Regions from separate parts of the Pseudarthrobacter sp. MOO14 genome, predicted to be linked through region 1. Evidence: riboswitches for the same ligand, from Rfam matches in the RefSeq annotation. Region 1 holds a riboswitch; each other region holds the start of a gene.

What was found. A riboswitch is a leader RNA that binds a small molecule or an ion and turns the genes downstream of it on or off. The one in region 1 is predicted to bind thiamine pyrophosphate.
Region 2: linked by a shared signal. The riboswitch ahead of thiD (bifunctional hydroxymethylpyrimidine kinase/phosphomethylpyrimidine kinase) and the one ahead of thiO (glycine oxidase ThiO) in region 1 are both predicted to bind thiamine pyrophosphate.
Region 3: linked by a shared signal. The riboswitch ahead of AC4EEV_RS09780 (ECF transporter S component) and the one ahead of thiO (glycine oxidase ThiO) in region 1 are both predicted to bind thiamine pyrophosphate.

Annotation. Positions count from the first base shown of each region.
Region 1 covers NZ_CM177849.1:926,243-936,799, reverse strand. The annotation lists gene AC4EEV_RS04265 (aminopeptidase P family protein) at 1-1,542, opposite strand, end outside; gene AC4EEV_RS04260 (PHP domain-containing protein) at 1,622-2,470, shown strand; gene AC4EEV_RS04255 (DNA-methyltransferase) at 2,484-3,356, opposite strand; gene AC4EEV_RS04250 (DEAD/DEAH box helicase) at 3,365-5,017, opposite strand; gene AC4EEV_RS04245 (RNB domain-containing ribonuclease) at 5,309-6,820, opposite strand; gene thiE (thiamine phosphate synthase) at 6,850-7,542, opposite strand; TPP riboswitch at 7,570-7,688, shown strand; gene thiO (glycine oxidase ThiO) at 7,684-8,973, shown strand; gene thiS (sulfur carrier protein ThiS) at 8,970-9,206, shown strand; gene AC4EEV_RS04225 (thiazole synthase) at 9,211-10,023, shown strand; gene AC4EEV_RS04220 (hypothetical protein) at 10,088-10,390, opposite strand; gene AC4EEV_RS04215 (DUF3107 domain-containing protein) at 10,417-10,557, opposite strand, start outside.
Region 2 covers NZ_CM177849.1:495,980-506,536, reverse strand. The annotation lists gene ileS (isoleucine--tRNA ligase) at 1-1,168, shown strand, start outside; gene AC4EEV_RS02320 (bifunctional folylpolyglutamate synthase/dihydrofolate synthase) at 1,172-2,530, shown strand; gene AC4EEV_RS02315 (DUF4233 domain-containing protein) at 2,534-2,989, shown strand; gene ndk (nucleoside-diphosphate kinase) at 3,037-3,456, shown strand; gene AC4EEV_RS02305 (vitamin K epoxide reductase family protein) at 3,520-4,188, opposite strand; gene AC4EEV_RS02300 (Rne/Rng family ribonuclease) at 4,625-8,017, shown strand; TPP riboswitch at 8,168-8,265, shown strand; gene thiD (bifunctional hydroxymethylpyrimidine kinase/phosphomethylpyrimidine kinase) at 8,273-9,793, shown strand; gene rplU (50S ribosomal protein L21) at 10,058-10,366, shown strand; gene rpmA (50S ribosomal protein L27) at 10,428-10,557, shown strand, end outside.
Region 3 covers NZ_CM177849.1:2,068,585-2,079,141, reverse strand. The annotation lists gene AC4EEV_RS09815 (Na+/H+ antiporter subunit A) at 1-216, shown strand, start outside; gene AC4EEV_RS09810 (Na(+)/H(+) antiporter subunit C) at 213-734, shown strand; gene AC4EEV_RS09805 (Na+/H+ antiporter subunit D) at 731-2,332, shown strand; gene AC4EEV_RS09800 (Na+/H+ antiporter subunit E) at 2,329-2,874, shown strand; gene AC4EEV_RS09795 (MrpF/PhaF family protein) at 2,871-3,149, shown strand; gene mnhG (monovalent cation/H(+) antiporter subunit G) at 3,139-3,552, shown strand; gene AC4EEV_RS09785 (DUF4235 domain-containing protein) at 3,553-3,816, opposite strand; TPP riboswitch at 4,036-4,176, shown strand; gene AC4EEV_RS09780 (ECF transporter S component) at 4,244-4,867, shown strand; gene AC4EEV_RS09775 (ABC transporter ATP-binding protein) at 4,867-6,414, shown strand; gene AC4EEV_RS09770 (energy-coupling factor transporter transmembrane component T family protein) at 6,411-7,211, shown strand; gene AC4EEV_RS09765 (UDP-N-acetylglucosamine 1-carboxyvinyltransferase) at 7,318-8,841, shown strand; gene AC4EEV_RS09760 (glutamate--cysteine ligase 2) at 8,909-10,135, shown strand; gene AC4EEV_RS09755 (O-succinylhomoserine sulfhydrylase) at 10,140-10,557, opposite strand, start outside.

The DNA of each region.
Region 1 (10,557 bases):
CCAGGTCTCGACGTCTTCAACCTTGCGGGGCAGGGCGGCGCTGAGGTTGACGGGGCCGTCGGCGGTCATGAGGATATCGTCCTCGATCCTGACGCCGATGCCACGGTATTCCTCGGGAATCGCCAGGTCTTCCGCCTTGAAGTAGAGGCCAGGTTCAATCGTGAAAACCATGCCTTCGGTGAGGATGCCGTCCAAGTAAAGTTCCCGCTTGGCCTGGGCGCAGTCGTGCACATCCAGGCCGAGGTGGTGGCTCGTTCCGTGCGGCATCCAGCGGCGGTGCTGCTGGCCCTCGGGGCTGACCGCCTCCTCCACGCTGACCGGAAGCAGACCCCACTCGGCGAGGCGCTCGGCCAGGACCGTGGTTGCCGCGGTGTGGATGTCGCGGAATTTCGTCCCCGGCTGCGCTGCGGCGAAGCCTGCGTCCGCGGCGTCGAGCACTGCCTCGTAGACCTTGCGCTGGACAGCGGTGAAAGTGCCGTCAGCCGGAATGGTACGGGTGATGTCCGCCGTGTAGAGCGAGTCCGCCTCGACACCGGCGTCCAGGAGCAGGAGGTCGCCTGCGTGGACCCGGCCGGTGTTGCGGGTCCAGTGCAGCACGGTGGCGTTGTTGCCGGAGGCCGCGATGGTGTCGTAGCCCAGTTCGTTGCCCACCTCGCGGGCGCGGGCAAAGAACGCCCCCTCCACTACCCGTTCGCCGCGGGCATGCGTCAGCGCACGGGGGAGGGCCTTGACGACCTCCTCGAATCCCTCAACCGTTGCGGACACGGCGATCTTCATCTGCTCGATCTCCCACTCGTCCTTGAGCAGGCGCAGCTCGGAGAGTGCTTCGCTGAGCTTCTCGTCCAGGGCGTCCAGGACCTCAAGGTCCAGGTTCTCCGGGTCCTTCGCCGTGTTGTACCGGGCCGTATCCACCAGGGCGTCGATGTTTTCGTCCACCTTGCGGACCAGGCGGATGGAGATGCCGCCGATCTCGGGAGCGCCGACATCCTTGGTGATGGCCGTTTCGAGCTGATCGATGTGGGCGGTGGGCAGCCCCAGGCGGGCCTGGAACTCTTCGAGGGTGGGGCGCGCCCCGATCCAGAACTCGCCGGAGCGGGAATCGGCGTAGAACTGTTCGGTGTCCCTGCCCGCCAACGGCCGGAAGTACAACGTGGCGCGGTGGTTGCCGCCGTCGTCGCCGTTTCCTTCCTCCACCGGGTCCAGGATCAGGACAGCGTCCGGCTCGTGGTCCAGGCCGAGGCCCGTCAGGTGGGCGAAGCCGGAGTGCGGCCGGAAGCGGTAGTCGCAGTCGTTGGAGCGGACCTTGGGCGGTCCGGCGGGGATGACCAGCCGTTCGCCCTTGAACAGGGCGGAGATTGCCTTGCGCCGGGTTGCGGCGTAACCGGCGACGGCGTCGCGCTGGGGGAGTTCCTGGCTGGACGGCGCCCAGTTGCTGGCCATGAAGGCCTTGAAAGCGTTGGAACTGGGCCGCTGAGAGCGGTTGTTGACGCGCTCCTCCAGCGGCTGGGAAGCAGAGTTCTGGGTGTTATCGGCAGGGTTCACGGCACCATCGTCTCACCAGCGTCGCGGCTATGCGAACAGGCTCCGGTGCCGGAGGGGCGGGGTCCACTAGTCTGGACAAGTGAGGATTGACCTGCATGCCCACTCCAACGTCTCCGATGGGACAGAGCCCCCCGCCGACGTCATGGCCTCAGCCGCGCGTGCGGGCCTGGACGTGGTGGCCTTGACCGACCATGATTCCACCGCGGGTTGGGCCGAGGCGGCCGCGGCCGCCGTCACGCACGGCGTGGCCCTGGTTCCCGGCATGGAAGTCTCCTGCCGGACCGCGGAAGGCATCAGCGTCCACCTCCTGAGCTACCTGCACGACCCCACCCATCCAGGCCTGCTGGAGGAGATCACCAAAGCCAAGGACTCGCGCCTGACGCGGGCCGAACGGATGGTCACCATCCTGGCCGAGGACTACCCCCTGACATGGGACGACGTGATCCACCACGTGGCTCCGGGCGCCACCCTGGGCCGGCCGCACATCGCTGATGCCCTGGTGGCAGCGGGGGTGGTGGAAGACCGTTCCGAGGCGTTCGCTTCGATCCTCACTTCCCGGTCCCGCTACTTCATCCCGCACTATGCACCGGACCCGGCCACCGCCGTCGAACTTGTCCGTGCCGCGGGAGGCGTGCCGGTGTTTGCCCACCCGGTAGCGTCGGCCCGGGGCCGGATCGTGGGGGAGCGGACCTACCAAGAGATGATCGACGCCGGACTGGCGGGACTGGAGATCGACCACCGGGACAATCCGGAAGAGGGGCGGGCGTTTTTGCGCAAGCTCGCCGCCAAGCATGGCTTGCTGGTCACCGGCTCCTCCGACTACCACGGTACGGGCAAGCCGAATCTGCTCGGCGAGAACGTCACTGCCCCCGGAATGCTGGCGCGGATCGAAGAACTGGGTACCGGAGCCGCGGTCATCCGCCCCTGATCAAGGGGGCGCGTCAGGTGGGCTGGTACACGGCCAGGGTGGCGTGCGCACCGAGCCTTTTGGCCATGATGTCGATCGCGGGCTGGTTCTGGTCCACGCACACGAACTTCCGGCCAAGCTTGGCCGCCACGGCGCCCAGGGTGCCGGAGCCTGCGAAGAAGTCCAGGCACCAGTCGCCGGGGCGGGACGAGGCGGCCACAATCCGGCGGACCAGCCCTTCCGGCTTCTGGGTGGGGTACCCGGTCTTTTCCTTGCCGGTGGGGGAGACGATGGTGTGCCACCAGACGTCCGTAGGCAGCTTGCCCAGTTCGCGCTTGGCCGGCGTCACCAGCCCGGGGGCCATGTAGGGTTCACGATCCACCTCGGCGTTGTCGAAGTGGTACTTGGCCGGGTTCTTGACGTACACCAGGATGTTGTCGTGCTTGGTGGGCCACCGGTTCTTCGCCCGGGCGCCGTAGTCGTACGCCCAGATGATTTCGTTCAGGAAGCATGCCCGGCCGAAGATGGCGTCCAGCATCACCTTGGCATAGTGCACCTCGCGGTAATCCAGGTGCAGGTACAAGGTGCCGTCGTCGGCCAGCAGCCGCCACGCCTCCACCAGCCGCGGTTCCAGGAAGGACCAATAGTCGCTGAACGCGTCGTCGTAGCGGTGCAGTGCGCCCTTGATGGTGTCGTAGGAACGGCCCTTGAAACCCACCCGGTCCCCGCTGCCTTCAGCGTTGGCCACCATCCGGGTTTCCTGCCGCTGCTGCGGCCTGCCCGTGTTGAAGGGCGGATCCACGTAGATCAGCGTGAAGGCGCCGTCCGGCAGTGTTGGGAGGTACTCCGCGTTGTCCGCGTGAACCACCAGGCTGCCGCCGTCCGGCGCCCAAACAGTGTCTGTCATCGACGCAGTTAGCCCTCGGAGCTGCCGGGCTGTCCGCCCTTGTCCGCGGCGGCAACCACTTCGCCGTTGCGGCGGCGGGTGCGGGTCCGGGGACGGCGGGTGCGCGAGGGCTGGTCGCCGTCGGCCGCGGGGGCGGCTGCGTCCGCGGCAGGGGCGGAGTCGGAGGTACGACGACGGCGCTCACCGGAGCGGGCGGAGTCCCGGCCGTCGTCCTTTCCGCGTCCCCGGCCGTCGCGCTCGCGGGAACGGGAGGCGTCCCGGCCGCCGCGGCTGTTCTTCTTGCCGGTTTCGCCCAAGTCCTCAAGCACCTCGGCGTCAACGCCGGCCAAGGTCCGCTTGTCGCGCGGGAGACGTCCCTTGGTGCCCTCGGGGATGTCGAGGTCACTGTAGAGGTGCGGTGAGGAGGAGTAGGTTTCCACGGGCTCGGGGACGCTCAGGCCCAAGGCCTTGTTGATCAGCGCCCAGCGCGGCATGTCATCCCAGTCGACGAATGTGACTGCAGTGCCCTTGTTGCCGGCGCGGCCGGTGCGGCCCACCCGGTGCAGGTAGATTTTTTCGTCCTCGACGCACTGGTAGTTGATCACGTGGGTGACATCGTCCACGTCGATGCCGCGGGCGGCGACGTCCGTTGCCACCAGCACATCCACTTTGTTGTTCCGGAACGCGCGGAGCGCCTGTTCGCGTGCGCCCTGGCCCAGGTCGCCGTGGATGGCTGCGGCGGCGAAACCGCGGTCCACCAGTTCCTCGGCCACCTTGGCGGCGGTGCGCTTGGTCTTGGTGAAGATGATGGTCCGGCCACGGCCCCGGGCCTGCAGGATGCGTGCCACCACCTCGGTCTTGTCCATGCTGTGCGCACGGTAGATGAGCTGGCGGATGTCGCGCTTGGTGAGGCCTTCATCATCCGGATCGGCTGCCCTGATGTGGGTGGGCTGGGTCATGTAGCGGCGCGCCATCGCGATGACGGGGCCGGGCATGGTTGCCGAGAACAGGAGCGTCTGGCGGACAGCCGGGGTTCCGGCGATCAGGGTCTCAACGTCCGGCAGGAAGCCCAGGTCCAGCATTTCGTCGGCTTCGTCGAGGACCACGAGCTTGACGTTCTTCAGGCTCAGGTGCTTCTGCTTGTACAGGTCGATCAGGCGCCCCGGGGTACCCACTACTACTTCGACGCCCTGCTGGAGTGCTTCAACCTGGGGCTCGTAGGCGCGGCCACCGTAAATGGTGGTGATCCTGGCGTTGCGCTTGCGGGAGGCCGTTTGGAGGTCGTTGGCCACCTGCACTGCCAACTCGCGGGTGGGGACGATGACCAGGGCCTGCGGGGCGCCCGGGACGGCCAATTTGGCGTAGCCGGGGTCGTCCTGTCCGATGACCCGCTGCAGCGCCGGGATGCCGAAGCCCAGGGTCTTGCCGGTACCGGTCTTGGCCTGGCCGATGATGTCGTGGCCCGCCAAGGCCACCGGCAGGGTCATGGCCTGGATGGGGAAGGGGTGCGTGATCCCGGCGTCGGCGAGGGACTCGACAATATCCGCGCGGACGTTGTAGTCGGCAAAGGACTTCTCCGCGATCTCGTGCGGGGTCTCGTCCGAGATGATGGTCTCTTCCGGCTCGATGGTCTCGGTGCCGGACGCATCGGTCAGGAGCTGGTGGGTATGCAATTCACTCACGGGGAGTTTCCTTATTCATTTGGGCAATGGCGCTGCCTGCTCAACGGGCCGGCCAGTCCTGGCCGTTCCGGAGCACGCTCGGGCGCGCAAGCTAATCCAGTGGAAGCCGATCGCGGGCTATCTAATGCTGGCACTGGTGACCAACGGGCAAATCTCAAGATCGCGTAGGGGCGGGCTTGTTGGTTTCAAATCAAGGAAATCAACGACCGGGCATCCAGTTCTACCTTCCCAGTCTAGCCGTACAGGGGCGAAATCCCCGTGTTGCCCCTTCCTGCCGCGTCCATAGGGCCCTTATGGAACCAGTTCGAAGTGGATCTGCCGGGTGGTGATGTCGGAGGACAGCAGCCGGACGCGCACCTTGGTACCGGACGTCAGCTCGCCGGCGCAGCGGGCCGTCACCGCCGGTTCGGCGATCTGGATGATCCCGGAACTGCCGTTCCCGTTGCCGTTCCTAGTGGCTCCGTTGCCGTTTCCATTGCCGTTCTTGGCGGATCCGTTGCCGTTTCCGTTCTGGGGCTTGGACCCGGAAATCACGATCGCGTCGAATTCCTGGCCGATGTGGTTCAGCAGCAATGCCGCCTCCACCGTGTCCAGCGCCATCCGCTCCATCCGCGAAGCCAGCTGGTCGGAACCGGCCATGATTCCCGGCAGCAGCGGCAGCGCCTCCCGTGCCCAGCCCGGAACATCACCGCCGTTGCTGAGGGCTTCGCAGATCACCAGCACGAAGCGGTCCACCAGCCGGCGCAGCGGGGCGGTGGTGTGGGCGTAGGCGGCGCCGATGGCGGACTGGATGCCGTCGTCCGGGACCGTCCCGTCAAACGCCGTATAGGACGCGCCCCGGAACAGCATCCCGGCCGAATGCATGATGGCCAGCTGGCGGGGATCGGTGGGGTTAAGCGACCGCAGGTACTCGCCGTAGGTGACTTCGCCGTCCCACGGCCTGCCCAGCACTTCGGTCTGCAGCCGGAAATGCCTCAGGGACCGCTCATCCGGGGCCGGCATGGTGCGCAGGATGCCCACCTTGCCTTCCAGCATGAGCTGGGCGGCCGCCATCCCCGTCATCAGCGAAATCTGCGCGTTCCAGTCCTCCACGGGAAGCTGCGGGGCGGCGTCGATCCGGTAGCCGCCGTCGGGCAGCTGAACGATCTCCTGCTCCGGCATGTTGAGGCTGGCGCCCCCGCGCTCCCGCTCCAGCGCCACCCGTTTCAGCCCCACTTCCCGGAGCAGTTGCAGCACGGGGGGAGCGGTGCCGGCGTCGAGGGCTGCTTGTGCACCTTTGTAGCTGAGCTTGTCGCGGCTGCGGATCCGCGCCCGCCTGACGCCCACGGACGTCACTGCTGCGTCGGCGTCGAGCGTGAATTCCCAGACGAAAGCCGGACACTCCTGGCCCGGCAGCAGGCTCCCGGCCCCTTCGCTGATGACCTCCGGGTGCAGCGGGATCCGGCCGTCGGGAGCGTAGAACGTCTGCCCGCGGCGCCTGGTTTCAGCATCCAGCGGACCACCCGGCGCAACAAATGCAGGAACATCGGCGATCGCGTACAGCACCCGGTAGCCGCCCCCGTCCGGCTCGATGAACACGGCTTGGTCCAGATCCGTGGACGAGGCGGGGTCGATGGTCACGAATGCGACGGCGGTCAGGTCATAGGACGGCAGTTTCAGGGCCGCCACGGCGGCGCGGGCGTCGTCCACTGCCGCGGCCGGGTAAGGCCCCGGCAGTTCGAGTTCGGTCCGCAACGCGCCCAGTGCCTCTTCCAAGGCGTTCCGGTGGTCGCGGACATTGGGAGCCAACCGATGATGTGACACAAAAGTCAGCGTAACTCCAAGTCCTGGGTTTACGCAGGCCCGGGGCCGGCAGCGTCCAGCGCGTCGAGCAGGGAGGCCGCAGCGGCCGCGGGATCCGACGCCTCCGTGATGGCACGCACCACCACGATCCTCCGTGCTCCTGCCTCCGCCACCTGGTGCACGTTCCCGTGGTCGATGCCCCCGATGGCAAACCACGGCACCGGGTTGGGTACTTCCGCGGCAGCCTTGGCGGCGTACTTCACCAGGTCCAGCCCGACGGCGGTCCGGCCGGGTTTGGTGGGCGTGGCCCAGACGGGCCCCACGCAGAAGTAGTCCAGGTGGGAAGGCCCGGCAGCGGCGGAGAGGGCGGCATCCACCTGCTCCGGGCTGTGGCTGGACAGCCCGATGGCCGCATTGCCGTTGACCAGCGTCCGGGCCGCAGCCAACGGGAAGTCTTTTTGGCCGATGTGGAACACCGGTGCGCCGGACAGCACCGCGATGTCGGCCCGGTCGTTAACGGCCCAAAGCCGCCCGTGGCGAACCGCGGCCTCCTTCAAGACCGCCAGCAGGTCCAGTTCTTCGGCTGCCTCGATGCTCTTGTCGCGCAACTGGATGATGTCCACGCCCCCGGCGAACGCGGCATCCACGAACCGGGCAAAGTCGCCGCGGTCCCGGCGCGCATCCGTGCAGAGGTACAGTCGGGCCGCCCCAAGGGCAGGAAAGGAGGAGGGGGACATATTCATGCCTGCCAGCCTAGTTCCTCTAAACTGGGCTGGTACTGCGGGAGCCCGCGGCAGCTGTCACAAAGCGCCGGGCTGAGAGGGCGTCGGAGCCGACCGCTTGACCTGATCCGGCTAATACCGGCGTAGGGAAGGAACCACACCATGACCAGCACCAGGAACTGCCTGCCCGGACTTGGCGATGACGCCATCCGGGCCGACGTCGCCGTCATCGGCGCCGGAGTGGTGGGACACGGAATCGCCTGGGAGATCCAGCGCTCCGGCAGGTCCGTTGCCCTCATCGATGACGCGCCCGGCGCCGGCGCCAGCTGGGCCGCTGCCGGCATGCTGGCCCCCGTCAGCGAGCTGCACTACCAGGAAGAGGACCTCCTGGAACTCATGCTCGACGCATCATCCCGCTGGCCAGGCTTCGCTGCCGGCGTCGCCGCAGCAGCCGGAGCCGGGACCGGCTACCTGATGACACCCACCCTCGCTGTCGGTGTCGACGCTGCCGACCGGCGGGCGCTGATGGACCTGCGCGCAGTGCAGCAGGCCAGCGGCCTGGAGGTGGCACCGTTGACCGTGCGTGAAGCCCGCAGCCGCGAACCCCTGCTGAGCCCGGGGATCTCCTGTGCGCTGGACACCCCGGCCGACCACCAGGTGGACCCGAGGAGGCTGATAGCGTCCGTGCGCCTGGCGCTCGCCGCAACGGTACGGGAAACCCCGACGGTGGCGGTTGCCGGTGCAACGGAAGGTTTTGCCGTCCCGGAGCGGGCGGCCGGACTGCTGTGGAAGGACGGGACGGTGGCCGGCGTCCGCCTTGGGAGCGGCAGCACAGTCCTGGCGGGGGAAACTGTCGTGGCCAACGGCCTGCACGCGGCGTCCCTTGACGGCTTGCCCCACGGCCTTGACCTGCCGCTGCGGCCGGTGCACGGGGACATCCTCCGGCTTTCCGTGCCGCAGCACCTCCGCCCGTTGGTGACAGCCACGGTGCGTGGGCTGGTCCACGGGATCCCGGTGTACATCGTGCCCCGGGAGGATGGCACGGTAGTCATCGGCGCGTCCCAACGGGAGGACGCCCTCTCCGACGCCGTGAGCGCCGGGAGCGTCTACCAGCTGCTCCGGGACGCCCAGGCGCTGGTTCCCGCCGTCGCCGAATTGGAACTCCTGGAATGCACCGCCCGGGCGCGCCCCGGGACCCCCGACAATGCACCCTTGCTGGGCCGGGTTGCGGCGTCCTTGGGATCCGGGGGCCCAGCGGACGGGCACGTGCCGGGGCTGGTCATCGCGACAGGTTTCTTCCGGCACGGGGTGCTGCTCACGCCCGCCGCCGCCGCGATCTGCACGGCACTCCTGGACGGGGCCGCCGATCCCCGCTGGGCGCCGTTCAGCCCGGACCGTTTTTCCGGGTCGGCCTTGGCCGTCCCCAGCCCCCATCTGAAGGAGACAGCGTGAACATCACCCTCAACGGAAACCCGCACACGGTGGCCGACGGCGCCTCCATCACCACGCTCGTCAGCCAGGTCACCGGGCGGCCGCTGGCCCCCAACGGCCAGGCGACGGACGGCAGGAAACTGGGCGTCGCCGTCGCCCACAACGCCCAGGTGGTGCCGCGCAGCCAATGGTTCGGTACCGCGCTCGCCGACGGCGACGACATCGAACTCGTCACTGCAGTCCAAGGAGGCTGACCCCATGACCGAAACCGGCACCATCAACACCGCAAGCCAAGCCGCAGATGACACCCTGGTGATCGACGGCGTCGCCCTCGGATCCCGGCTCATCATGGGCACCGGCGGTGCACCCAGCCTGGACGGCCTGGGCGCTGCGCTCCTGGCCTCCGGCACGGCACTGACCACGGTGGCCATGCGGCGCTACTCAACCGCGGAAACCGGCTCTCTGTTCCAGTTGCTGGTGGACCACGGGATCAAAGTCCTGCCCAACACCGCTGGCTGCTTCACGGCCCGGGACGCTGTCCTCACCGCGGAACTGGCCCGGGAGGCCCTCGAAACCGACTGGGTGAAGCTGGAAGTCATCGCCGACGAGCAGACCCTGCTGCCGGACGCCGTGGAACTCGTTGACGCCACCGAGCAGCTGGTCAACCGCGGCTTCAAGGTCTTTGCCTACACCAACGACGATCCCGTGCTGGCGCTGCGGCTGGAAAATCTTGGTGCCACCGCCGTGATGCCGCTCGGCGCACCGATCGGCACCGGCCTGGGCATCCTGAACCCGCACAACATCGAACTCATCGTCTCCCGGGCCTCGGTTCCCGTGGTCCTGGACGCGGGCATCGGTACGGCCTCCGACGCCGCCCTGGCCATGGAACTGGGCTGCGACGCCGTCCTGCTGGCCACAGCCGTGACGCGGGCGCAGAACCCGGCGCTGATGGGGGAAGCGTTCAAGCACGCCGTGGTTTCCGGACGGTTGGCGAGGGCAGCCGGACGCATCCCGCGCCGGGAACACGCCCTGGCCTCATCGGCGATGGAGGGCCGGGCCGAGTTCCTCTAGCCCCCAAAAAGCCTGTGGCCACCACCCGGACGGGTGGTGGCCACAGGCTTTACTCAGGGTCGGTTCAGCCCCGCAGGACCGCGTTCAGCCGTTCGGTGTCATGGCGTGTCCGGGTGCGGCCCAGGTAGGCGACGGCGGCAATGGCCGCGGCGGTGCCGAGGACGATGGGCAGGACCCAGGGGAGCCACGTCAAACCCGGAAGGTAGCCGAAACCTGCCGTCATGAGGATGATCCACGCCATCGCCGCGACGCCCACGGCGATCCCGGCGGGCACGCCCGCGCCGTATCGGGAATGGCGTTTGTCATTGGCCCAGACGATAAACCCGGCGGCGAGCGTGGCAAGCACCACGATGGTCAGCGACAGCATGGATCTCCTTGGAACGTGCGGTCAGCCTAGAACTGGCCGAAACCTACGCGGCGGACCTCTTCAGCGCCAATTTCCACATAGGCAAGTGCGTTGCCGGGCACAATGATCAGGCGTCCCTTGTCATCCTTCAGGCGCAACTGGGTGCCGTCATTGATGGCTTCACCAAC
Region 2 (10,557 bases), 430 kb from region 1:
CCAGGTCATCCTGCCGCTCTGGAACGTGTACAGCTTCTTCACGCTCTACACCAACGCCGCGGACGGCGGCCGGGGTTACGACGCCACGCTGCGCTACGACGGCTACGCGGACACCCTGGACCAGTACCTGCTGGCCAACACCGGCGACCTGGTCCGGAACATGACGGCCCAGCTGGACTCTTATGACATCTCCGGTGCCTGCGACTCGCTGCGCAGTTACCTGGACATGCTCACCAACTGGTACGTCCGCCGCAGCCGGCAGCGGTTCTTTGATGAGGACAAGGACGCCTTCGACGCCCTGTACACGGCCCTCGAGACCGTCACCCGTGCCGCGGCGCCCCTGCTGCCGCTGGTGTCCGAGGAAATCTGGCGCGGCCTGACCGGCGGCCGGTCCGTGCACCTGGCAGACTGGCCGGACGCGGGCCTCTTCCCCGCAAACCCCTCCCTCGTCGAAGCCATGGACCGGGTCCAGCAGATCTGCTCGACAGGATCCTCGCTCCGCAAGGCAGCCAACCTGCGCGTCCGGCTGCCCCTGCAGGAGCTCACCGTGGTGGCACCGGGTGCCGGTGCGCTGGACGGTTTCGCCGCCGTCGTCGCCGATGAACTCAACTTGCGCGCAGTCCGCCTGCTCGACGCCGAGAACGCGTCCCCGGAGGAATTCGGCATACAGCAGAAGCTGGTAGTCAACGCCCGCGCCGCCGGCCCGCGGCTGGGCAAGAACGTCCAGGCCGCGATCAAGGGCGCCAAGTCCGGCGATTGGTCAGTGGACGACGACGGTGTGGTCACCGCGGGCGGGTTGCGCCTGGAGCCCCAGGAGTACAACTTGGAGACCGTCGTGGCGGATTCCGATGGCGGTGACGGCGGTTCCAAGGCCGTGGCCGTGCTGCCCGGTGGCGGCTTCGTGGTGCTGAACACCGAAGTGACCCCTGAACTTGAGGCCGAAGGCCTGGCCCGCGACATGGTCCGCGCCATCCAGCAGGCCCGCAAGGATGCCGGACTCAATGTCAGCGACCGGATCCGCACCACGGTAACCGCCGCGCAGAACGTCGTGGCCGCCCTGCTGGCGAACGCCGAACTGGTCAAGGGCGAGACCCTGACCGTTGACCTGGCTGCCGAACCGGCAGACGTGGACGAACCCGCCGTCGTGGTGGAAAAAGTGGAGGCCTAGGACATGACCGACGAATTTTCGGTGGAAAGCGTCTACGCGGAACTGCTGGGCCGGGCGCCGGAAAACAAGATGGAGCCTCGCCTGGCTCCGCTGTTCCGCGCCATGGAGGTCCTCGGCGAACCCAACAAGGCGTTCCCGATCATCCACGTGACGGGAACCAACGGCAAGACCTCCACGTCGCGGATGATCGAGTCGGTGCTCCGCGCCCATGGCCTGAGCACGGGGCGGTACACCAGCCCGCACCTGTCCAAGGTCACCGAGCGGATCAGCATCGACGGACACCCCGTGCCGGATGAGACGTTTGTGCGGATCTGGGACGAAATCCGGCCCTACCTGCAGATTGTGGATTCGGAACTGGAAGCCGAGGGCCAGCCGCGGCTGACGTACTTCGAATGCCTCACCATCCTTGGCTTCGCCATCTTCGCTGACCAGCCGGTCAACGTGGCCGTCATCGAGGTGGGCCTGGGCGGCATCACCGATGCCACCAACGTCGGGGACGGCCAGGTGTCGGTGATTACCCCGATCTCCTTGGACCACACCGACCTGCTCGGCGACACCACGGAGGACATCGCCCACGAAAAGGCAGGCATCATCAAGCCGGGCGGCTACCTCATCAGTGCCGCCCAGCCCATCGACGCGGCCCAGGTCCTGCTGGAGAAGGCCAAGGAAGTTGGCGTGCCCTTCCGCTTCGAGGGGGTGGAGTTCGGTGTCGAGTCACGCACCGTGGCCGTGGGCGGCCAGATGGTCACCATCCAGGGCATCGCCGGGCGCTACCCTGACCTGCTGGTGCCCCTGCATGGATCCCACCAGGCCCAAAACGCCGCCGTGGCGGTCGCCGCACTGGAGGCGTTCTTTGGCGGCGAAAAGGAACTTGACTTCGAGGTCCTGCAGGAAGGATTCGCTGCAGTGACCTCGCCCGGCCGCCTGGAAGTGGTGCGCACGGCGCCCACCATCGTCGTGGATGCCGCACACAACCCGGACGGCATCCGGGCCTCCGCCGCCGCCCTGCAGGAAGCATTCACGTTCACCAAGCTGGTTCCGGTAGTGGGCGTACTCAAGGAGAAGGACGCCGAAGAGATCCTGCGCGAACTCAAGGAATCCCTGGGCGGCCTGGCAGACGAGTACTGCTTCACCCAGTCCAACTCCCCGCGCGCAGTTCCGGCAGCCGAACTCGCCGAGCTCGCCATTGACCTTGGCTTCGGCGAAGACAAAGTGCACATCGCCGAGAAGCTGGACGACGCCCTGGAATGGGCTGTTGAGCGGGCCGAAGCCAACGACGACCTCTCCGGCGCCGTCCTGGTCACGGGCTCCATCACCCTGGTGGCTGAGGCACGGATCCTGCTCGGGAAGACTGAGGCGTAATCCATGGCCAGACTGACAAAGGCACAGCGCGAGTGGCGCCCCGGGATGCCAAAGAAGCGACGCTCCACCAAGGTCATGTTTGCCTCGACGGTGCTGCTCCTGGAAGCGTTCGTCATGTTTTTCGCCACCCTCGCGGTGTTCGGCCTGCGCCGGGAGGAGTTCCCGCCCGCCCTCATTTTGGGCGTGGGGCTTGCCCTGAGCGCCGTCATGGTGGTGGCCTGCGCGGTCCTCAATAAGCCCTGGGGCGTGGCGCTGGGGTGGATCCTGCAGGTCATCCTGATCCTGACCGGGATCTTTGAGCCGGCCATGTTCCTGGTGGGCGCCCTGTTCGCCATTGCCTGGTGGTACGGCATCCGCACGGGCATCCGGCTTGACCGTGAAGCTGCGCAGCGCGCCCGCGAGCAAGCTGAATGGGAAGCCTCCCACCCGGACCAGGCCGCCGGCCCGGCCCAGCCATAGTCCCCGTAGACTTGACCTGAAACCCCACCCGAACCATTGGAGCAGTTGTGACCACAGAGCGCACCCTCGTCCTGATCAAGCCCGACGGCGTCGCCCGTAACCTGACCGGCGCCATCCTGGCCCGGATCGAAGCCAAAGGCTACAGCCTTGTTGAGCTGAAGAAGGTTGACGCCACCCGCGAACTGCTGGAGCAGCACTACGAAGAGCACGTGGGCAAGCCCTTTTACGAGCCGCTGGTGGAGTTCATGCTCAGCGGCCCGGTCGTGGCAGCTATCTTCGAAGGCCACCGCGTCATCGAGGGCTTCCGTTCACTGGCCGGGACCACCGATCCCACCACGGCGGCGCCGGGCACCATCCGGGGCGACTTCGGCCGCGACTGGGGCCTGAAGGTCCAGCAGAACCTGGTGCACGGCTCGGACTCCACCGAATCCGCCGGGCGCGAGATCAAGATCTGGTTCCAGGGCTGACAGGCCCCGGAACAGAAAGAAGCCCTTGGTTCTTCGGAACCAAGGGCTTCTTTCGTCTGCGGCCTAGAAGCCGGAGGTACCTGCGAACACCTGGATGAACGCAAAAAAGATGGTGGCGATGACGGCAACATACAGCAACGCCGTGATGATCCAGCCGGAGTCACCGAGGATGCGGGTTGCCCGGGCGGGCAGGGGGATCACTCCTGCTGTGATGTTCCTGATGGTGGTCCAGACGAAGAGCGGGATCATGGCCGACCACACGATCATGCAGAACGGGCACAGGATGTGGATGGAGTACAGCGCCTGGGACCACAGCCACACGACGAATGCGAAGCCCAGCGTGACGCCCGCCTGCAGGCCAACCCAGTACCAGCGGGCGAAGGTGGCGCCGGCGAGCAGGGCCATGCCTACGGTAATGATGATGGCGAAGGCCACGATTCCGATGAACATGTTGGGGAACCCGAACAGTGAACTCTGCCAGGTCTGCATGACCTGGCCGCATGAGATCCACGGATTCACATCGCAGACGGTGGTGTGGTTGGGGTCCTTGAGAACCTCGAGCTTCTCCAGGACAAGGGTTCCGGAGGCAAGCCATCCCACAATTCCAGTGATGACCAGAAGCCAGCCGAACGGCCGGTTCCGGGTCATCCGGGGAAGGTTTTCGGCAGCAGCGGTGCGCGGCGCAACGGCTCGATCGCTTTCGTGGGCGCTGACGGGGGAGATGCTGGGCATGGGTGTGGCGTCCTTTTCATCCGGTGCTCCTGTGCCTGATTGTAACGCCGGTGGCTGGTCCCGCCACCCAGGAAGGCAGGAGCAGCGCGGGCCTCCGCGGCGATCCGGCCCGGGTATGAGAGAATGAACGTGGCTGGAAGCCGATCCACATTCGGACTCCGGTCCGGTGGTTTGTTCCCAAGACCGCCAATGATGAGCAGGGCAGGCTTCGGAATTCTCCGGCACTCCCGCGACTCCATTGAGCGGCACCTGGTTGTGGCACGCAGAACAACGGGTTTCAGAACATCCACCGGCTCCTGTGGGCTGCCGCACCCCAATGACGGTGCGAACCCGGGAGCATCCATTTGACTTCTGTCAACGCCTGCGGGTTTTGACAATATGTGCCCCAATGGGTGCCGGATGTGGCGGTACGTCAGGGGCAGGAGTGTAGCCACATATGGATATTGATCGAGAACTGGCCGTTAACGACGAAGCAGTGGCCCCAGCGGCCGCTGCTGCACCGAAGAGGGCTCCACGGGTCCGGCGCAAGGCGGCGCCCAAGGCTGCCGAAGCCGTAGCGGGCGAAGCTGCCGCACCAGAGCCTGCGGCCGACGCGCCGGTGGAAGAACCAGCCGCGGAGAAGAAGGCCCCGGCCCGCCGCACCCGCGCCCGGAAGAAAGCCGACGCCGCCGAACCCCTGCCCGCGTTCGCCGACGACGCTGCGTCCACCGCCGCCGCAGCCGTTGCCGCGGTTGAGGTATCCGCACCGGCGCCGGCCGATGAGGGCCCGGCTGCCGGCCCCGCCCCGGATGCCGCGGCGGACGTCGAAACGAAGCCTGTGCGCCGCCGTCGGGTAGCCACCCGCAAGGTCGCTTCCCCGGCTCCGGCCCCGGAAACTGCAGCGGCGGAAGCTGCTGCCGCCGCTCCGGTGCAGGACGCCGTGGAAGAAACCGCAACGGAGGAAACCCCCGAGGCGTCTGTTGCTGCCCCGGAAGCCGCCGCCCCCGCCGTCGAGGAGGTCCCGCAGGCGCCGGTGCAGGCACAGGAGCCCGCCGCCGCACCTGCAGCTCCCGAGGCCGGAAGCGACGCCGCGTCCACGGCGGCAGCAAGCCCCTTTGGTTCGCTGTTCCTGGAACCAGGTTCCGCCACGTCAGTCCTCTTCCAGGCGCCGGACCTGAGCACCGTGGTCCGCCCCGCGACGCCCGCGGCGGAAGAGACCGACGAGGAAGAGGCCGACGACGCAGACGATTCCGCCAGCCGCCGCCGGCGCCGCAGCCGTGGCCGCCGTGGCCGCAGCCGCATCGGCGAGCGGACAGATGAAGACGTCGAGGGCGGCACCGGTGACGCCGATGCCGAAGACGAAGCCGACGAGGACGCCAACGGGCCGCTGGAAGACGGCGTGACCTCCCGCCGTCGCCGCCGCCGCCGCCGCGGTGACCAGGACCTGGAGTTGACCGGTGGGGAAGGCGACGATCCGCCCAACACGGTGACGAGGGTCCGTGCGCCGCGCGCGGTCAGCGAAGCGCCGGTCAACAACCGGGTCACCAGCGTCAAGGGCTCCACCCGCCTTGAGGCCAAGAAGCAGCGCCGCCGCGAATCCCGCGACACCGGCCGCCGCCGCACCGTGATCACCGAAGCCGAGTTCCTGGCCCGCCGCGAATCCGTGGACCGCCAGATGATCGTCCGGCAGCGCGACGACAGAATCCAGATCGGCGTCCTCGAAGACGGCGTCCTGGCCGAGCACTTCGTGTCCAAGACGCAGCAGGACTCGCTGATCGGCAACGTCTACCTGGGCAAGGTCCAGAACGTGCTGCCGTCCATGGAAGCTGCTTTCGTGGACATCGGACGCGGCCGCAACGCCGTGCTGTACGCCGGCGAGGTCAACTGGGAAGCCGTCAACCTCGAAGGCAAGCAGCGCCGGATCGAAAACGCCCTGAAGTCCGGCGACACTGTCCTGGTTCAGGTGACCAAGGACCCTGTGGGCCACAAGGGCGCCCGCCTCACCAGCCAGATCTCCTTGCCCGGACGCTACCTGGTGTACGTGCCCGGCGGCTCCATGACCGGCATTTCCCGCAAACTGCCGGACGTCGAACGCAACCGCCTCAAGCGCATCCTCAAGGACCGCCTCCCCGAACACGCCGGTGTCATCGTCCGCACCGCCGCAGAGGGCGCCTCCGAAGAGGAACTCACGCACGACATCAACCGGCTGCGCGCACAGTGGGAAGGCATCGAAAGCCAGTCCACCTCCACCAAGGTCCTTGCCCCCGAACTGCTGTACGGCGAACCGGACCTGACCATCAAGGTGGTCCGCGACGTCTTCAACGAGGACTTCTCCAAGCTGATCGTCTCCGGCGAGGAAGCCTGGGACACCATCGAGGCCTACGTCACCTACGTCGCCCCGGACCTGGTGGGCCGCCTCGAGAAGTGGACCAAGGACCAGGACATCTTCTCCGCCTGGCGGATCGATGAGCAGATCCACAAGGCACTCGAGCGCAAGGTGTTCCTGCCCTCCGGCGGTTCCCTGGTCATCGACCGGACCGAAGCCATGACCGTGGTGGACGTCAACACCGGCAAGTTCACCGGCAGCGGCGGCAACCTCGAGGAAACCGTCACCAAGAACAACCTCGAAGCTGCCGAGGAAGTGGTGCGCCAGCTGAGGCTGCGCGATATTGGCGGCATCATCGTGATCGACTTCATCGACATGGTGCTCGAATCCAACCGGGACCTGGTCCTGCGCCGCCTCGTCGAGTGCCTGGGCCGCGACCGGACCAAGCACCAGGTTGCCGAGGTCACGTCCCTGGGCCTGGTCCAGATGACCCGCAAGCGCATGGGCACGGGCCTGCTGGAAGTCTTCGGCGAGCAATGCGAGGCGTGTGCCGGACGCGGCGTCGTGACCCATGACGATCCCGTGGAGCACCGCCGCGCCAACATCGTGGCGGCCGAACACCACGTCCAGCGCGCCGACAACCGTCCCGAAGCCCGCGGGGAGGCCCACCGCCCCGACGGACAGCGGACCGATGCCGGCCAGCCCGGTGCACGCCCCGAGCGGAAGCGCCGCCGTGGACGCGGCGGCCAGCAGGCCGAGGCAGTACCGGCGCCGGCAGTGCACGTGCACACTGTGCAGCCGGATCCCAGTGACGCCGAGCGGCACGCCAAGGCTGAAGCCACCCGGCTTGCGTTGGCCAACATCGCCGCGGCGGCCCACGCGGCGCACCTCCACGACGACGAGCTGGCAGCTGCCCGGCACGCGCCGGCGGAGCAGGCTACGGCCCCGCAAGCACCGGTCCAGCCTGCACCGGCAGCTGACGGGGAAAAGCACGACGCCGATACGCACGGGCGTCCCGCGGCGGTCCTGACGTTCGGCGGCGAGAAAGTCCCGCTTCCGTTCGTGGAGCACGCGGAGGAGCAGCAGCCCAAGCCCGCCCTGACGCTGGACCGGCTCGCGGAAGCATTCGCGCACCTCGGCCAGCCGGTTTCCGCCGTCGAGGACGCTCCGAAAAATCCTGCAGCGGCTGAACCGGCAACGGAACAGGCCGCACAGGAGCCCCGGCCGCAGGGCAGCGAAGCCCCTGCGCGGGCCGCGGAAGCACCGGCTGAAAAGGACTACTCCGACCACACGCTGGAGCAGACAAGGCAGCGCAGGCCGCGCCGCCACCGGGCCGCCAGCCGAGCCCAGGGCGCCGCGAACGAAACCGCCGTCCAGCACCATGAGAACGTCCAAGCCGCAACTACCGGGCACTCACACGCAGCCAAGGCCCCCGAGCCCGCGAACCAGCAGCCTGCTGATAGCGGCAAGCGTTCCGAGGAACCCATCATCCTCGGCGTGGGCGTCCCGGCTTCGGAGCTCTAAATTCCGGCAAGCCACGGCGTCGAAAGGTGAAGTCCCCGTCTCGTGGACCATTCCCCCCGAAAGTACAGGGGGAACAGTGCACGGGGCGGGGACTTCCTGCATCTGGCCGCTGTCACCTTTAGCCGGGCACCGCGCCACCGGCTAGGCTGGGAAACCGACACGGGGTGCCGCGCAGAAGGCCGGCTGAGATCCACACCCGTTGAACCTGTCCGGCTAGTACCGGCGAAGGGATGTCTGTTGTCTTCGACCCTCTCCATGCCCCTGCCAAGTGCCTCCACTGACGCCTCCGGCACCCCTGCGGGCCGCGACATCCCACGGGTCCTCTCCATTGCGGGCTCGGATCCATCCGGCGGAGCAGGAGTCCAAGCGGACCTGAAGAGCATTGCAGCGCACGGCGGATATGGCATGGCCGCCATCACGGCACTGACGGCGCAAAATACCCGTGGCGTTGTGGCCGTCCACGTCCCGCCTGCTGCGTTCCTGGCGCAGCAGCTCGATGCCGTCAGCGACGACATCACCATCGACGCCGTCAAGATCGGCATGCTCGGCGACGAAGCGGTGATCCGCACGGTCCAGCAATGGCTCGACAAGGTGCGTCCCGCCGTCGTAGTCCTGGACCCGGTGATGGTGGCCACCAGCGGCGACCGCCTGCTGAAGGAAACCGCCGAAGCCGCCCTCCGCGACCTGCTCCCGCTTGCCCACCTCATCACCCCCAACCTGCCCGAACTGGCCATGCTGGTGGGCGAAGAGCCAGCGGGGGACTGGGAAGGTGCGCTGGACCAGGGCAGGCGCCTGGCGGATGCCACCGGCGCCACCGTCCTGGTAAAAGGCGGACACCTGTCAGGCGAAGGCTGCCCGGACGCCCTGGTGAACACCGCCGGTGTGCTGGCCCGGGACGTGGTGGAAGTGCCCGGCCCCCGCGTCAACACCCGCAACAGCCACGGGACGGGTTGTTCGCTGTCCTCTGCCATGGCCACGGTCCAGGCCCGGTTGGGCGACTGGGAAGGGGCGCTGCGGACGGTCAAGCCCTGGCTGGCCGGAGCGCTTGAGGATTCCGGCAGGCTGGAGGTCGGCCACGGGAACGGGCCCGTGCACCACTTCCACCATGTGCGGCCCCACCTGCCGGAAGGCGGCTTCGCGGCCAGGCTCTGGGCCGAAGCCCGGCAGGACCTGGCGGATATTTACGCCCTGGACTTCATCCAAGGCCTGGTCTCCGGCGAACTGGCGGAAAAGGACTTTGCCTACTATCTGGCCCAGGACGCCCAATACCTCAACGGCTACTCCCGGGTCCTGGCCCGTGCCAGTGCCCTGGCCCCCTCCGAAGAGGAGCAGCTGTTCTGGGCGGGCTCGGCCCGGCAGTGCCTGGAGGTTGAATCGGAACTGCACCGCTCGTGGCTCAGCACCCGGCCCGGGCAGACGGGCCTGGGACCCGTCACCAAGTCCTACGTTGACCACCTCACAGCCGTCTCGGCGTCGGGCAGCTATGCCGTCCTTGCCGCCGCCGTCCTGCCCTGCTTCTGGCTCTACGCCGAGGTTGGCAGGACACTGCACGCCCGGTTCCTCGCGGCGGGCGAACCGGACGGGCACGCGTACGCCGCGTGGCTCCGCACCTATGCCGACGAGGGCTTCGCCGAGGCCACCCGGCAGGCCATCGCCATGGTGGATGCGGCCGGACGGAAGGCCTCCGACCATGAACAGGCCGCCATGGTCACGGCGTTCAAGCAGTCCTGCCGGCTCGAAGTGGAATTCTTCGACGCGCCGCGCATTCACTCCTGACGTCCAACGGCGGCGCCCCGGCTACAATGGATACGCACGGTTGCGGCGCTGCATGCCATGCTGTGGTTACTATCACAGCCGGCCCTCCGGAACCAGCCTCATTTGCGGCTGGAGACGGATTTAGCGTATTCTGGATCTTCGGTGCTTACGCCAACACTTGGGTTATGACCCCACGGCGTTGAGGCACAGCGAGAAACCAGGCTTTTATTGAGTCGGTTCCGCACGCAAATTTTGTTATAAACGTCGAGAGAAGTGAGTTCCCAAGTGGTGTACGCGATTGTCCGCGCAGGCGGCCGCCAAGAGAAGGTTTCCGTTGGAGACTTCGTTACCCTGAACCGCGTCGCCGGTGGAGCCGGCAGCACCATTGAGCTGCCCGCACTGCTCCTGGTTGACGGTGACAAGGTCACCTCCGCAGCCAAGGACCTGGCCAAGGTAACTGTTACGGCTGAAATCCTCCAGGACCTGCGTGGTCCTAAGATTGTCATCCAGAAGTTCAAGAACAAGACCGGCTACAAGAAGCGCCAGGGTCACCGCCAGGAACTGACCAAGGTCAAGATCACCGGCATCAAGTAACCACCGGTTACTGTTCAGGCATTTCAACAGATTCCCCAGAATTTAGAGGCAGGCATTTCAGATGGCACATAAAAAGGGCGCGAGCTCCACTCGCAACGGTCGCGATTCCAACGCACAGTACCTCGGCGTCAAGCGCTTCGGCGGCCAGGTCGTTTCCGCAGGCGAGATCATCGTCCGCCAGCGTGGCACCC
Region 3 (10,557 bases), 1.1 Mb from region 1:
GTCTTCGGCGACATCAAGTTCGTCACCTCCACCATCTTCGATATCGGCGTGTACGTGGTGGTGGTGGGCCTGGTGCTCGACGTGCTGCGCAGCCTGGGTGCCGAGATCGATGAACACATGGAAGAACGGTCCGCTGCGGCCGGGCCTGAACCGGCACAGCAGGACCAGGAACCGGACCGTATTCCTGCCGAGACCACCGCAAAGGGCAACGCATGAGCGTCAACCTGACCCTGCTGATCGTCATGGGCGCCCTCTATGCCTGCGGCATCTACCTGATCCTCGAACGCAGCCTCACCCGCGTCCTGCTGGGGCTGATGCTGCTGGCCAACGCCACCAACCTGCTGATCCTCTCCACCGGGGGATACGCCGGCCTGGCTCCGTTCTTCACCAAGGACACCCCCGCCGGTGACTACAACGACCCCCTGCCGCAAGCCTTGATCCTGACCTCGATCGTGATCTCCTTCGCCGTCACGGCGTTCATGCTGGGCATCATCTACCGCACGTGGGTCCTGGCCCGCCAGGACGATATCCAGGACGACGTGGAGGACCTCCGGGTGGCGGAAACACCGAGCTTCGACGCGGAGGACGACGCCGAAATCCCGGCCGAAACATCCGAGTTTCCGCTCGCCACCGTCACGGCGGGAGGCCGGGAAATGCCGGCCGAACAGGCAGCCGCGGAAGAACAGCCCGGCTCGCTCACCATCGAATCCGGCCCGGAAGGCGGCAAAAAGTGAACATCGCCAGCCTGGCCCCGCTCGCCGTCGTCCTTCCCATCCTGGGCGCCGCACTGACCTTCCTCCTGATCCGGCACTCCCGGGCCCAGCGGGCGGTCAGCATCGGACTGTTGTCACTCACCCTGGCCCTCGAATGCCTCCTGTTGGCGTCCGCGTGGAACAGCGGGACCGCCGCGGTGACCATCGGCGGCTGGCTGCCGCCCTGGGGCATCGTGATGGTGGTGGACCAGTTCTCCTCGCTGATGCTGGTGGTCTCCTCGGCAGTGAGCCTCGCCGTGCTGGTGTACGCCACCGGGCAAGGCATGGCCGACGGCGACGAAGACGCACCGGTCTCGATCTTCCACCCCACCTACCTGATCCTGGTGGCGGGGGTGTCCAACGCGTTCCTCTCCGGCGACCTCTTCAACCTCTACGTCGGCTTCGAGATCCTGCTGACCGCAAGCTACGTGCTGATGACCCTGGGCGGCACCGGGCCCCGGATCCGCGCCGGCGTCACCTACGTGGTGGTGTCGGTGGTGTCCTCCGTGCTGTTCCTGATCGCCATCGCCATGGTGTACGGCGCAACCGGCACCGTCAACATGGCTGACCTCGCCCTCAAACTGGGCGACCTGGACCAAGGCACCAGGACCCTGCTGCACGTCATGCTGCTGGTGGCGTTCGGCATCAAGGCCGCCGTCTTCCCGCTGTCCTTCTGGCTCCCCGACTCCTACCCCACGGCGCCGGCACCCGTCACCGCCGTGTTCGCCGGCCTGTTGACCAAGGTGGGCGTATACGCCATGGTCAGGACCGAGACGCTGTTGTTCCCCGGCGACACCCTGAACACGCCACTGATGGTGGTGGCGCTGCTGACCATGGTGGTGGGCATCCTTGGTGCGCTGGCGCAAAGCGACATCAAACGTCTGCTCTCGTTCACCCTGGTCAGCCACATCGGGTACATGGTGTTCGGGCTGGCCATGTCCTCCGTGGCCGGGCTGGCGGCTGCGGTCTTCTACGTGGCCCACCACATCACCATCCAGACCAGCCTGTTCCTGGTGACCGGCCTGATCGAACGCCGCGGCGGCAGCTCCTCCGTTGACCGGCTGGGCGGCCTGGCCAAGCTCTCGCCCCTGCTGGCAATGCTGTTCTTCATCCCCGGCATGAACCTGGCCGGCATCCCCCCGTTCTCCGGGTTCCTCGGCAAGGTGGGGCTGCTGCAGGCCGGCATTGAGCTGGGGACCCCGCTGGCCTACGCACTGGTGATCGGCGGGGTGCTGACCAGCCTGCTGACGCTGCTGGCCATTGCCCGCGTATGGAACCGGGCGTTCTGGCGGAAGCCGGAGGACGCCGAACATCCGGACCCCGTGCTGCTGGCCGGCCCCTCGGGGCGCGCCGCCGGTCCGGGCGCCAAACTCAACACGGTCACGCTCCTGCCGCGCACCATGGTGGGATCAACCCTTGGCCTGGTGGTGCTCGGCGTCGCGCTCACCGTGTTCGCCGGGCCGCTGTTCGGGCTCTCCGACCAGGCTGCGCGGGACATGCTGGACCGGGCCCCCTACATCCAGTCGGTCCTCGGCAGCAATACCGCCGTTCCGGCCACCGTGACGGGAGGAGGACGATGAGCCGCAAACGGATTTCGCTGCGGCAGGAGCTTCCCCTCCTGGTGTGGCTGGTGATCGTGTGGGGCGCCCTGTGGCAGGACTTCAGCCCCGGGAACCTGCTCTTCGGTGCCCTGCTGGCGGTAGGCGTTGCCAGGCTGTTCTACCTTCCGCCGGTGGAACTCAGCGGCCGGTTCAACATCCTGTACGCCGTGCCCTTCGCCTTTGCCTTCCTGGCGAAAGTGGTGGTCGCCAGCGGCCAGGTCCTGTACCTGGCCACCGTCCGCGGACCCAAGGTGACCAACGCCGTCGTCGCGGTGAAGCTCCGGAGCCACCAGGACCTGATCGTCACCGCCACCGGGCACGTGATCTCCCTGATTCCCGGCTCCCTGGTGGTGGAGGTGGACCGCCCGGCCTCCACCCTGTACCTGCACGCACTCAACATCACCTCCAAGCAGGACATCGAGGGCCTGCGGAACGAGGTCCGGTCCATCGAAGCGGGCCTGATCCGCATCATGGGTTCCGCCGAAGAACTTGAAGCCGTCCGAATGGAGGCGTCTGCATGATGCCTGTTGTCCTGGCGGTCACGGCCGTCATCTTCTCCCTCGCCGCGGGCGGGGCCATCATCAGGATTGCCCGCGGCCCTTCGCTGCTGGACCGGGTCCTTGCGGCCGATGTCCTGCTCGCCATCCTGGGCGGGGCCCTGTGCGTGGACATGGCCGTGAACCGGCACCTGAACAACCTGATGCTGGTGGTGGCCATCTCCATCATTGGGTTCATCGGGTCGGTCACGGTGGCCCGGTTCGTCGCCGACCGGAGGGTGAACCCCCATGAATCCTGACTTTTCCGGCGCGGACGCGTGGATCGACCTTGCCTCCGCGGTGTTCATGGTGGCGGGTGCGCTCCTGTCCCTGGGCGCCGCCATCGGGCTGCTCCGCTTCCCGGACCTGATGAGCCGCATGCACGCCGCCACCAAGCCGCAGGTCCTGGGCCTGTTCCTGCTGCTGGCAGCCATTGGGCTGCAGATGCGCAGCTGGTGGGTTTGGCCGGTCCTGGTGGTGGCCTGGATCTTCCAGCTGCTCACGGTGCCGGTGTCCGCGCACATGGTGGGCCGGGCCGGCTACCGCACCAAGCACCTGCACCGGGAGCTGCTCGCCGCCGATGAGCTTGAGGCCGTAGTGCAAAAAGCCGCCGCCGAGGCTGCCCTGACGGACAACCGCGACGACGGCGAAAACCGCCAGTAGCTAGACGATGTCCTGCGTCTTGGCGAAGCGGGTGATGGCGCGCTGGGTGCCCCGGTTGGCCAGGACCTGGATGATGGCGCTGACGGAGGCGGAGATCAGTGCGAAGGTCAAGGCCGACCGCAGGCTGGTGGGCACGTCCTCGCCCTTGCCGCTGGGCGGCTTCTGCCCGGTGGTCTTTTCCCAGATGGTGTTGACGAGCTTGGTGCCGACCAGGCCTGCGCCCAGGCTCACCGCGGTACCGAGCAGCTTGATGAAGAGGTTCATTCCTAGTACTCCTTGCGGGCGGAAAACGGACTGTCTCCAGCCTAGCCGTACACCCGGACCGGTCCGGGCAAGGGCATGGCCGGCATCCTCTCGGGCCCGCTGACGGCGGTCCGCGGTCACATCCGGTTCAACAGCCGGCATGGCCGCCGCCCAGCCCCCGCCAGGTGTAAACTTGACCACGCCCAAACCGGGCAGTATTTACACGCGAACATCAACATTCAAAAACGACAGGGGAGCGCCGCCGTCGGACAACCTGGCCATGCCGGGAACCGCAGGTGGGCGCTGAGAGTGCGGGACAGCCGCAGACCCTCGAACCTGATCCGGTTAGTACCGGCGCAAGGGAGTCGAGTTCTCAAAGTGTCCGGCCGGACCGGCAACAGTCCGCCAGCCGGAGCCACTTTCCCCTCCTGTTACCCAGGAGGATCACATGAGTACTGCTGCAATCAAGAAGACCACCAGTAAGTCCTGGCGCGTCGTCGACATCGTGGTGGCGGCCCTGGTGGCCATCGCCGGCGGAGTCATTTTCTGGGCCTGGGACCAGGGCGCCGCCGCCCTGTCGGCCCCCATGAACGCCGCCTACCCGCCCCTGACCGGGATCCTGGCCGGCGGCTGGATGATTCCCGGCGTGCTGGGAATGCTCATCATCCGCAAACCCGGAGCCGCCCTGTTCTGCGAAACCGTGGCCGCAACGGGCGAGCTCCTAATGGGTTCCCAGTATGGCGCCTCCGTCCTTTTCTCCGGTTTCATCCAGGGGTTGGGCGCGGAAATCATCTTCGCGGTCTTCGTCTACCGCAAGTTCAACCTGCCCGTCTCCCTCGTGGCGGGGGCGGCCGCGGGCTTCTTCTGCGGCCTGAATGACTCATTCGCACCGTGGGGCTGGAACATTGCCTACTCCGGGGCGGACAAGCTCGCCTATATCGTCCTGACCACGGTGTCCGGCGCGGTGCTGGCGGGCGCGTTGTCCTGGCTCGCCACCCGCGGCCTGGCCCGCACCGGGGTGCTGAGTTCCTTCGCGTCCCGCAAGGCTGCAACGGAGCCAGTTTTCTCCTGATGGCACCTTCCCAGGACGCCGCAGGAGGCGTGCGCCCTGCCGCCGTCACGGCCCGCGGCTGGGGCTGGCGGCATGCCGGCAGGGCCAAACCTGCCGTCCACGCCCTCGACCTGGATATCCGCCCCGGCGAGCGGGTACTCCTGCTCGGTCCCTCGGGTGCCGGGAAGTCGACGCTCCTGCATGCCCTCGCCGGGGTCCTGGGCGACATCAACGACGACGGCGAGGCCGGCGATGCGGACGAGTCCGGTTCGTTGCTGGTTGACGGCGCCCCGCCCCTCGAGCGTCGCGGCCGCTCCGGCCTGATGCAGCAGGACCCGGAGACGCAGGTGGTCCTCTCCCGGGTAGGGGACGACGTCGCCTTCGGCGCCGAGAACCTTGCCGTGCCCCGCGACGCCATCTGGGCGCGCGTGCACGAGGCGCTTGCCGACGTCGGACTGTCCCACCTCCCGCTGGACCACCCGACGTCGGCCCTCTCCGGCGGTCAGAAACAGCGCCTGGCGCTGGCGGGCATCCTGGCGATGCGTCCCGGGCTGATCCTGCTGGACGAGCCCACCGCCAACCTTGACCCGGACGGCGTCCTGGAGGTCCGGGACGCCGTGGCACGCTGCCTCGACAAGACCGGGGCCACTTTGGTGGTGGTGGAGCACCGGGTTTCCGTCTGGAAGGACCTGGTGGACCGGATCGTGGTCCTGCAGCCGGGCTCCGCCTCGGATCCCGCCGTGCTCCTGGACGGACCTCCGGACCGGGTGCTCAGCGAGGCCCGGGCCATGCTGACGGCGGCCGGAGTCTGGGTGCCGGGGTATGTGCCGGCCACCCGCCGCCGGTCCGGCATCCCGGCCGCCGTAACCGGCAACCTCCTGCTTGCAGCCGAAGACCTGGCGGTCTCCCGCGAGCGTCCCCGCCGCAAAGGCTTCCGGAAGATTCCGCCGGTTCCTGTCCAGGAGGGTGTTGCCGCGCAGGTCCGGGCCGGCCAGGCGCTGGCCGTCACCGGCCCGAACGGCGCCGGAAAATCAACGTTCGCACTGACCCTTGCCGGGCTCCTTGAACCGGTGTCCGGAAAGGTGTCGGCCGCCGTGGACCTTAGCCGCGGTGCCGGGATCGACCCCTACGCGTGGAAGGCAGAGCAGTTGATCTCACGGGTGGGCACCGTGTTCCAGGAACCGGAGCACCAGTTCGTGACGGGCAAGGTGTTGGACGAGCTGCTGTTCGGGCCGCGGCACCTGGGCCACGGCGAGGACCGGGTGGAGGAACTGCTGGAGCGGCTGCGGCTCACCCAGCTGGTGGACGCCAATCCCTACACATTGTCCGGCGGTGAGAAGCGTCGGCTGTCCGTGGCCACGGTCCTGGCCGCCAGCCCGCAGGTGCTGGTCCTGGACGAGCCGACGTTCGGGCAGGACGCCAACACCTGGGCGGAGCTGGCCTCGTTCCTCTCCGAACTCCTGGACGCCGGCACGGCCGTGGTGTCCGTGACCCACGACGCCGAATTCACCCGGGCTTTGGGCGGGGCCGAGCTGCGGATGGCCGCCACGGAACCGGTGGCGCCATGAGGCAGCAGCTGACCCTGGACGGCAACCGCGCCCTCCTTGCCCGGGCCAACCCGCTGAGCAAATTTGCCGCCGTCGTGATGATCACCGCGGTCCTGGCGCTGTCCATCGACTGGGTGTCCGCGTCCGTGGCGCTGGTCTTCGAACTGATCCTGTTTCCCCTGGCCGGCCTCACCGTGTCCCTGCTCTGGCAGCGGGGCTGGCCGCTGATCCTCGCCGCCGCCATCGGCGGCTGGAGCACGTCCATCCTGGCGCCGGACAGCGGGAGGATCCTGCTCGACGCCGGCATCTGGACCATGAGCGAAGGCTCCCTCCAGCTGGGCATCGGCTTCCTGCTGCGGGGCTTCGCGATCGCCCTTCCGGCGGTGCTCCTGATGAGCTGCACCGATCCGACGGACCTTGCCGATGCGCTGGCACAGAAGGCGCGCCTGCCGCACCGGTTCGTCCTGGGAACCCTGGCGGCGATGCGCCTGGTGGGGCTCATGGCCGAGGAATGGCAGACCATCGGGATGGCCCGGCGTGCCCGCGGCGTGGGGTCGCGCGGCAACGTGGTCCAGCGGGTGAAGGCGACCCTGGGCCAAAGTTTCGGGCTCCTGGTGCAGGCGATCCGCCGCGCGTCGAGGCTTGCCGTGACCATGGAAGCGCGGGGTTTCGGCGGCGGGCAGCGAACCTGGGCCCGCGAATCGACGTTCAGTGTGCTGGACCTGTGGGTGGTAGGCGGTGGCGTCCTGATCGCCGGGTGCGCCCTCGGTGCGGCGCTTGCCGCGGGCCGTTGGAACATGGTGTGGCTGGGCAGCTAGCAGGGTTACCTGCCGGTACTATCGCATGTAGCGGGTAGGTCACCCCGGATACTCCCTCGGATGGCCATACCGCGACCTTCTATCTCATTTATGATATATTCGCGTCATGACTCAGGAGACCGCCGGCCACGTCGCCGCCATGTTGAGGAACGCCCGGACTGAGAAGGGCTGGACCCAAGGCCAGTTGGCTTCCGAACTCGGAACCAGCCAAAGCGCCGTCGCCCGGATGGAACAAGGCAAGCAGAACCTCAGCCTCAAGATGATCCAGCGGCTGGAGACCATCTTCGACCGGAGCATCGTCAACGTGGGCAAGCCCAGGATGACGCACCTGCGGGTGGAGGGCGGCCGCACCCTCTCCGGCGCGGTGGATGTCAACAGCAGCAAGAACGCCGGCGTGGCGCTGCTGTGCGCCAGCCTGATCAACCGGGGCACCACCGTGCTCCGCCGCCTCGCCCGGATCGAAGAAGTTAACCGCATCGTTGAAGTGCTGACCAGCATCGGCGTGGAATGCACCTGGCTCAACGACACTGATCTGCGCCTGCGCCGCCCGGCCGTCTTGGACCTGGAAGGGATGGACGTTGACGCGGCCCGGCGAACCCGCAGCGTCATCATGCTGCTGGGCCCCCTCCTGGACGAGTCACGGGAGTACCGGCTGCCCTACGCCGGCGGCTGCGACCTCGGCACCCGCACGGTGGAACCCCACATGCAGGCACTGCGCGAATTCGGGCTCTCGGTGGAAGCCACCGCCGGTTTCTACACGGTCCAGGCGCCTCCCGCGGACACCAGGGACCGTTCCTTCGTCCTCACCGAACGGGGGGACACCGTTACCGAGAATGCGATCATGGCGGCGGCCCACCGGCCGGGAACAACCGTGATCCGCAACGCCAGCCCCAACTACATGGTGCAGGACCTCTGCTTCTACCTGCAGATGCTCGGGGTGGCTATCGAGGGCGTGGGAACCACCACGCTCCGGATCACCGGCCGGCCCGTGATCGACGCCGAGATCGAGTATTTCCCGTCCGAGGACCCGATTGAGGCCATGAGCCTGATTACGGCCGGCATCGTCACCAATTCCGAGGTCACGGTCCGCCGGGTACCCATCGAGTTCATGGAAATCGAGTTGGCCACCCTGGGCCAGATGGGGCAGAAGCTCGAAATCTCCGGCGAATACATGGCCCGCAACGGGCGCACCCGGCTGGTGGACGTGACTACCAAGCCGTCGGAGCTGCGCGCGCCCGAGGACAAGATCCACCCCATGCCGTTCCCCGGGCTGAACATCGACAACCTGCCTTTCTTTGCCGTGATCGCCGCGAACGCCCACGGGCAGACCATGATCCACGACTGGGTGTACGAAAACCGTGCCATCTACCTGACAGAGCTGAACCGGCTCGGTGCGCAGGTGCAGCTGCTGGACCCGCACCGGATCTACGTCAACGGACCCACCAAGTGGCGTGCCGCGGAGGTGGGCTGCCCGCCGGCGCTCCGCCCCGCTGCCTGCCTGCTGCTGGCCATGCTCGCCGCACGGGGCGTCTCCGAGCTGCGCAACATCTACGTGATCGAACGCGGCTACGAGGACCTGGCGGAACGCCTCAACACCATCGGCGCCAAGGTGGAGTACTTCCAGGACTAGGCGTTCATGCTTCGTCATGATCAGCAGCTGCGCCCGGAATTTCCTGGCCCTGACGCAGAATGTTCGTATGCGTACTTTCGGCGTCGAGGAAGAACTCCTGATTGTTGATCCGGAGTCCGGGGAGCCGCTTGCCCTGGCGGACGCCCTCCTCGCCGGACACCGTGTCGCTGCGGACGATCTCCCGGTGGACCCGGACCTCCACCACTCCGGGAAGCAGGCGGATCACGACGACGAGATGGGCCTCAGTGCCGAGCTGAAGCTTGAGCAGATCGAGACGCAGACAAAGCCCTGCCTGGAGTCCGGGGCCCTGCTCGAGCAGATCAGGGCCGGCCGCGCCATGGCCAATCAGGCGGCCGCCAAGAACGGAGCCAGGGTGGCTGCGCTGGCCACGTCTCCGCTGGCATCCGCCAGCCACACCACGCCGGACCCTCGCTACGCCAGGATGCTGGAGCGCTTTGGCCTCACGGCGCAGGAACAGCTGACCTGCGGTTTCCACGTGCACACCTACATCGAATCGCCGGAAGAGGGCGTGGCGGTCCTGGACCGGATCCGCGACAAGCTGGCGGTGCTGACGGCGTTGAGCGCCAACTCGCCGTACTGGAACGGCGTCCCCACCGGGTTCGAAAGCTACCGTACCCAGGCCTGGAACCGGTGGCCGACGTCCGGCCCGGCCGCGATCTACGGGACGTACCCCGCCTACCGGAGGGTGGTCACCCGGCTGCTGGACACCGGCGTGATGCTCGATGAAGGGATGCTGTATTTCGACGCGCGGCTCTCCCGCAACCACCCCACCGTGGAGGTGCGGGTGGCGGACGTCTGCCTCCGCGCCGAGGATGCAGCCTTGATCGCCGTGCTGGTCCGCGCCCTGGTGGAATCGGCCGGCAGGGAATGGCGCGAGGGCGTGGACCCGGCGCCGGTGCCCACTGTCCTGCTGCGGATGGCCTCCTGGCAGGCCAGCAGTTCGGGACTCGGCGGCGAGCTCCTGGACTTTGGGAACTTCCGCCCGGCCCCGGCCGCGGACGTAGCCCGTTCCCTGGTGGATTACCTGGCGCCTGTCCTTCAGGAACAGGGCGAACTGGCCATGGCCCGGCAGGGCGTGGAGCACATCATCGCCCGCGGGACAGGGGCCGCCGAGCAGCGCCGGGCCCGCGACAGGGCGCTGGCCGGACCGCCTCCCGAGGATATGGGCTTCGGTGCAGTGGTCCGGCACGCCGTAGACGCCACCATGCGCGGCGCCCTGGATCTTTCCGGCGTGGAAGACACCCCGGAACTGCTGCGGGTCCGCCAGGCCTGACGCCTTAGATCTGCTTCAGGGCCTGTTCCAGGTCGCGGATGAGGTCGTCCGCGTCCTCGAGCCCCACGGAGAGCCGGACCACGCCGTCGCTCAAGCCAATGGCGGCCCGCCCCTCCGGCCCCATGGCGCGGTGGGTGGTGGTGGCGGGGTGGGTGATCAGGGATTTCGAATCGCCCAGGTTGTTGGAGATGTCGATGATCCGCAGCCCGTCCAACAGGGCGAAGGCCGCCTCCTTGCCGGAGCGGCCGCCCGAGGGCGCCAGCTCAAGGGTGAGGACCGTGCCGCCGGCGCTCATCTGCTTCGCCGCCAGCTCATACTGCGGGTGCGATGTCAGCAGCGGGTACTTCACCCAGCTCACGGCAGGCTGCTCCTCGAGCCATTCAGCGAGCCGCAGGGCGGTGGCCGAGGAGTGCCGGACGCGC